2 regions of the Plantibacter sp. CFBP 8804 genome follow, and region 2 is predicted to be linked to the other one. Evidence: predicted binding sites of a transcription regulator. Region 2 holds the regulator's gene; the other holds the start of a gene.
The links. The regulator LexA, encoded in region 2, represses DNA repair genes until DNA is damaged. The targets are predictions, from matches to a motif close to TCGAACANNTGTTCGA.
Positions count from the first base shown of each region.

Region 1: the regulator LexA is predicted to act here: its motif matches at 2,153-2,168, upstream of IFU11_RS01920 (tyramine oxidase subunit B).

Region 1 covers NZ_JACYTU010000001.1:412,074-415,487, forward strand. Annotated here, with positions in the region: gene IFU11_RS01915 (ammonium transporter) at 1-845, opposite strand, end outside; gene IFU11_RS01920 (tyramine oxidase subunit B) at 939-2,093, opposite strand; gene IFU11_RS01925 (LysR family transcriptional regulator) at 2,243-3,148, shown strand; gene IFU11_RS01930 (GNAT family N-acetyltransferase) at 3,254-3,414, shown strand, end outside.
Region 2 covers NZ_JACYTU010000002.1:568,201-571,614, reverse strand. Annotated here, with positions in the region: gene IFU11_RS08005 (amino acid permease) at 1-641, opposite strand, end outside; gene IFU11_RS08000 (LysM peptidoglycan-binding domain-containing protein) at 731-1,123, opposite strand; gene lexA (transcriptional repressor LexA) at 1,395-2,093, shown strand; gene metE (5-methyltetrahydropteroyltriglutamate--homocysteine S-methyltransferase) at 2,178-3,414, opposite strand, start outside.

The DNA of each region.
Region 1 (3,414 bases), on a different contig from region 2:
CAGGCGGGGGTGATCGCCACGAGGGCGGCGATGATCCCCGATGCGCTGCCGAGGCTCGTGACCGCTCCGTGGCGGAGTCGATCGACGATGGACCAGCCGATGAGCCCGGCACAGGCGGCGACGGTGGTGTTGAGGAACACGACGCTCGCCGCATTACCGGCTGCGAGCGCTGAACCGGCGTTGAAGCCGTACCAACCGATCCAGAGCAACCCGGCGCCGACGAGGACGAGCGGGCGGTTGTGGGGACGGAGCTTGCCGCCCCAGTCCTTGCTCTTCCCGAGCACGAGGGCCAGTGCGAGCGCCGCGACGCCGGCGTTCATGTGCACGGCCGTCCCGCCCGCGAAGTCGACGGCACCGAGGGTGTTCGCGATCCATCCACCGGTCGCCGTGTCGTTCGAGAAGGCGAACACCCAGTGCGCGACCGGGAAGTACACGAGCGTCGCCCAGAGCCCGGCGAACAACAACCACGCGCCGTACTTCATGCGACCGGCGGCGGCACCGGCGACGAGCGCCGTCGTCACTCCGGCGAACAGCAGTTGGAACGCCGCGAAGAGTGCGAGGGGAATGCCGGCATCGGGGTCGTCGACGAGTGCCTGGTCGAGCCCTGCGAACTCGAACGGGTTCCCGATGAGTCCGAGCCCGCCGACGGAGTCACCGAAGACGAGCGAGTACCCGAAGGCCACCCAGAGCAGCGCGACGAGGCTGGCCCCGCCGAAGCACATGATCATCATGTTGAGGATGCGGCGGGACGAGACCATCCCGCCGTAGAACAGAGCCAGGGCCGGGATCATGAGGGCGACGAGCGCCGAGCTCGTCAGGATCCAGGCGACGTTTCCAGCGTCCACAAATCACTCCATCGTTCGAGGTGCACAGCGGCCGGACGGCCGCGGCGTCGGGTTCGGGTGGAACAGGTGTCGGTGCTCGGTGCCGGTCGGCGGTCAGGCCAGGTCTGGGGCTTCCCAGAGGTTGAGCTTCGTGCCAATCCCCTGCTCGACGGCGTTCTCGTAGATCGTCTTCGCCCAGGCGACGTCCTCGACGCCCATCCCACCGACGCTGAAGAGCACCGGCTGCTCGGGGAACTCGCGCCCGACGGCGCTCCCGTCGAAGACGTCTCCGATGTTGACCACGCGGGACTCGTCGAGTTCGCCGGTCCCGATGAGGTCCTGCCAGTAGAGGCCGATCATCCCGAACGCGGTCTCGTGTGACGGCGCCGGGTACTCCTCGGCCCACGCCTCGTAGATCTTCTTCGCGTCGGCGATGAGGCGGGCCTTGCCGGAGAGGGTGTACTCCTTGTCCATCCGCAGGTTGGCGGGCAGGCTCAGGAAGGCGCCCGGCTTGATCCAGTCGCCGTCGATGAACGGGTAGTTCTCCGAGCCGACCAGGCCGGTGACGGCTTCGGACACGATGTCCGAGTCACGCACGGCGGCCTCGACCGTCTCGGCGATCTCGATCGTCGTGAACTGCGGGTAGTGCTCGCGGACGTAGTCGGCGAACGCCTCGGACGTCGACCGTCGGCGCCCGTGGATGCGGATGGTGTCGAGCGAGGGACGGGCGGTGGTCATGGCGTGCAGGGCGCTCTTGTTCATGGCGCCGGGCCCGATGATGCCGAGCGACTTGGCGTCCACCGGCGCCAGGAGCTTCGCGGCGGCTCCCGGCACGGCAGCGGTGCGGTAGGCGCTCTCGAGGTTGCCGGACATGATCGCGTAGGGCGCACCGGTGTCCTTGTCGTTGAGCACGATGAGGTGGATGGAGCGCGGGAGGCCTCGCTCGCGGTTGTCGACGTTCGAGCCGTACCACTTGACGCCGGCGGTGTCGAAGCGTCCGCCGAGGTAGGCGGGCATCGCCATGAACCGACGGTCGGCGGCGTCCAGCGGCATGCCGGGGAACGGTGAAGTGGCGGGGAACCCGATCGGTGCTCCGTGCGAGTTGGCGGTCGGGCCGGCCATCCGGTAGTCACCCTTCGCGACGAGCACCAACACCTCCTCCATGACCTCCATGCAGTGGGCCATGTCCTTCATGCCGGCGGCGATGACCTCCGGTTCGCTCAGGTAGAGCATGTCGATCCGGGTGTTCGGGGAAGCGTCTGCGGTCACGGGTGGTCCTCCAGGTCGGGGTGTGTGGTCCTCAGCGAACACGGTCGCGATCGTCCTGGTCAAATACCGATTCGAACCTCGATTGAGAGCGTTTCGCTCGCAATCTGGACGAAACAGCGTGGTAATACGACGGTCGTATCGTCGATGGGATGGAGCTCCGCCAGCTGCGCTACTTCCTCGCCGTCGCCGAGGAGCTCCACTTCGGGCGCGCCGCTCGACGGCTGCACATGTCGCAGCCACCGCTGAGCGTCCAGGTCGCACGGCTCGAGCAGGAGGTCGGCACCGCGCTGTTCGACCGTTCGACGAGGCGGGTGGCGCTGACCCCCGCTGGACGACATCTCCAGGCGCGGGCGAGACACATCGTCGAGGAGCTCGACACGGTCCGGGGTGAGATGCGCGACTTCGTCGACGGTCTCGCCGGGGAGCTCACCGCGGGGTTCGTGAGTTCGGCCAACTACACGGTCCTCCCCGGTGTCGTGCAGCTGTTCCGGGCGAGCCGCCCCGGGGTGACGCTACGCCTGGTGCCGTTGACCTCAGGAGAACAGTTCGACCGGCTCCGCGACGGCACGCTCGACGTCGGGATCGTCCGTGACGAGGTCCCGCAGACGCCATCCGACAGCTCTCCAGCGCTCACCACCGAGGTCGTCTTCGAGGAGCGTCTCGTGGCGTGCCTCCCGGTGGGTCATGCGCTGGCGGGCCGACCCGAGGTCACCGCGGAGGAGCTCATGGACGTCCCGATGATCTCCTACCCGCGGGCGCTCATGCCAGGATTCGTGGACCGCGTCGCGGAGGTCCTCGGCACGTCGAGTCGGACGCAGGTGGTCGAGGAGGTCGTCCATCAGGAGACCGCACTCGGGTTCGTCGCGGCCGGCGTGGGCATGACGATCCTGCCCGAGTCGGTGCGGCAGCTGGTGCCGCCGTCGATCGTCGTCGTGCCGCTCGCCGGGTCGCCGACGACACGCCTGCTGGCCGCTCGTCAGGAACGGACGGACGAAAGCCCGGTCCACGACGCGTTCATCGCGTGTCTCCGTGATGCGGCCGCGCAGCTCGGGTGAACTGCCCACTCGAACACCGCGCGTCCGCCTCCCGTCTCGGCGGCGTAGCCCAGGTGTTTCTGCCCGGCCTGGACAAACGAGTCGCGCCTGTCCAAGCTGGAACCGATGACCGACACCCGCGACGACTTCACCATCCGCCGAGCCACCCCGGACGACGTCCTCCTCCTCCAGGAGTGGAGCTGCGACGAACCGGTCGCCTGGGTCGATCCGGAGCGGTTGACCGCCGAACTCGCGAGTGTGAACTATCGGCCGGAATGGTCGTGGAT
Region 2 (3,414 bases):
AAGACCCCGAGGCCGATGATGAACAGGATGAGCAGGACCTTGATGCCGACCGCGATGAGCTCGAATCGACCGAAGGCCTTCGTCCCGCGACTCAGGATGAAGGTCACGAAGAGACAGACGAAGATGGCGGGGAGATTGACGAGGCCGCCCTTCCCCTCGTCGGCGGTCGAGGTCATCCAGGCCGGCATGTGGATCCCGATGCCGGACAGGAAGGCGTCGAAGTAGCCGGAGATCCCGATCGCGACCACCGCGACGATCGCGATGTACTCGAGCAACAGGTCCCAGCCGATGAACCAGCCGATGATCTCGCCGAGCGCCACATACCCGTAGGTGTAGGCGGACCCGGCTCTCGGGATCATGCCGGCGAACTCCGCGTACGACAACGCCGCGGCCGCGGAGGCGAGACCCGCGATCAGGAACGAGAAGAGGACGGCTGGCCCGACAGCGGGCGAGGTCTCGCTCCCATGAGCGACGAGTCCGGCGAGGGAGAAGATCCCCACCCCGATGATGCCACCGACCCCGATGGCCGTGAGTTGCCAGAGCCCGAGGCTCTTGAACAGCTTCGAACCGGAGGTCTCATCCTCGATCTCCGCGATCGGCTTCTTCCGGAGCAGCGAGCGGCTCCGATCGTCTGTACTCATGCTTGCCTCCGACGATGCTGCGGGCGTCGTTGCACCGCGCCATCGACGATAGCTGAGAACCAGCGCGGAGTGACCCGCCGATTGTCGGCCTACTCGGCCGCGTACCGCTGCGGGATCGCCAGGCGCTGCCCGGGCTCGACACCGGCGGTGCTGAGCTGGTTGAGGTTCATGATCTCGGCGATGACGTCGCGCGGGTCGGCGTCGGGCGCGATGGACTCGGCCAGCTGCCAGAGCGACTCGCCCGGGTCGACCGTGATGTACGTGAACGTGGCTCCCGCCGCCGCTGTGTTGGCCGCGGCACCGCCTGCGGAGAGTCCGACGACCGCGACGCCGATGACCAGCGGGATGGCGGCGAGCGTGGTGAAGACGACGCGGCCGCGCTTCGTCAGGCGGAGTCGGCGTGTGGACGGTGCGTCTGACGCCGGTGTCTGCGCCGTCCGTGCGGGAAGCGCCCGGTGGGACCCGATCAGTGCTGCGCTCATGTCAACCCTCCAAGAGTGTGCTCATCATGTGATGAGGACTCGTACCCGACACTCGACCAGGAGTGCCGGATACGAACCTGTGTTCCGAATATATCTTCGATTGTTCGAATACTCAACCCTGTCTTCGTACCTGAGACGCGCGGGATCGGCGACACGCTCGAACAGATGTTTGTCTGGACGAGCTGGTGCGGATACAGTTTCGAGTGTTGGAAGCAGTACACCACCACCCACCGACATCGGTCACCGACAGCCGATCAGGGCAGGAGCGAAGATGGCAGCGAACACGGCGGGCGACGGAGCCCGGGAGCGCCAGATCGGCGGCACCCGGCGACGGAAGAGCCTGAGCGACAAGCAGCTGGCGATCCTCGACGTCATCCAGCGTTCGGTCTCACAGCGCGGATATCCGCCGAGCATGCGCGAGATCGGCGACGCCGTCGGGCTCGCCTCCCTGTCGAGTGTCACGCACCAACTCGGACAGCTCGAACTCAGCGGATACCTCCGACGCGATCCCAACCGTCCCCGCGCCATCGAGGTGCTCATCGACCTGCCGAGCGCCGTCGAGGGGAGCGATCCCGACTCCGCTCCCCCGGTCGGCGACGCCGCCATGGTCCCGCTCGTCGGTCGCATCGCCGCCGGCATCCCGATCACGGCCGAGCAGCAGGTCGAGGAGATCTTCCCCCTGCCGCGTCAGCTGGTCGGCAAGGGCAGTCTGTTCATGCTGAAGGTCGTCGGCGACTCGATGGTCGACGCCGCGATCTGCGACGGCGACTGGGTCGTCATCCGCGAGCAGAAGACCGCCGAGAACGGCGAGATCGTCGCGGCGATGCTCGACGAGGAGGCGACCGTGAAGGTGTTCCGCCAGCGCGACGGTCACACCTGGCTGCTCCCCCGGAACTCGGCCTTCGAACCGATCCTCGGCGACCACGCCGAGGTCCTCGGCAAGGTCGTCGCCGTGCTCCGGACGGTCTGACCGACCGGACCACTCCGCGACACCGACGAGGGCCGGGACGATCCGTGGATCGTCCCGGCCCTCGTCCGTACCGGACCGACGACGTCAGCCGGTCGCACCGACCCGTGCGCGGACCGCACGCGTGGCCTCGACGATGTTGGCGAGGGAGGCGACCGTCTCCTCGTACCCTCGCGTCTTGAGTCCGCAGTCCGGGTTCACCCAGACCTGTCGCTGCGGGATCCCCTCCAGCGCGATCTCGAGCAACGCGGTCACCTCCGCGACGCTCGGCACCCGAGGCGAGTGGATGTCGTAGACGCCCGGGCCGATGCCGTGGTCGAAACCACTCGCCCGGATGTCGGACACGACCTCCATCCGAGACCGTGCCGCCTCGATGCTCGTCACGTCGGCGTCCAGACGCCGGATCGCGTCGATCACCACCCCGAACTCGGAGTAGCAGAGGTGGGTGTGGATCTGCGTCTCGACGCGCACGCCCGCGGTCGCCAGCCGGAAGGAGCCCACCGACCAGTCGAGGTACCGCCCCTGGTCGGCCCGCCGGAGCGGCAGCAGCTCGCGGAGTGCGGGTTCGTCGACCTGGATGATGCGGATGCCGGCCCGCTCCAGGTCGGCGATCTCGTCACGCAGGGCGAGGGCGACCTGGTTCGCCGTCTCGGCGAGCGGTTGGTCGTCGCGCACGAACGACCAGGCGAGGATCGTCACCGGGCCCGTGAGCATGCCCTTCACCGGCTTGGTGGTCAACGACTGCGTGTAGGCCGACCACTCGACCGTGATCGGCGCCGGCCGCGAGACGTCACCCCACAGGATCGACGGACGGGTGCATCGCGAACCGTAGGACTGCACCCACCCGTGCTCCGTCACGGCGAACCCGTCGAGGTGCTCGGCGAAGTACTGGACCATGTCGTTGCGCTCGGGCTCACCGTGGACGACGACGTCGATGCCGAGGTCCTCCTGCAGCGCCACGACGCGCCCGATCTCCGCGCGCATCGTCGCGACGTAGGCCTCCTCGTCGAGCGTCCCGGCGACCCGCTGCGCACGGGCGCGACGGATGTCGCCGGTCTGCGGGAAGGAGCCGATCGTCGTCGTCGGGAGGAACGGCAGGCCGAGCGCCTGCTCCTGCGCCGTGGCGCGCTCCTGGTAGTCGTCTCGGGTGAAGTCCGCTGGTGCGAGCGCTGCTGCCCGTGCGCGGATGGCGGCATCGACGACCCCGGGCGCGGCCAGCCGATCGTCGAGCGCGGCCGACGCTGCGGTGAGCTCGGCCGCGATGGACGCACGCCCTTGGGTGAGACCGCGTGCGAGGACCGCGATCTGATCCACCTTCTGGTCG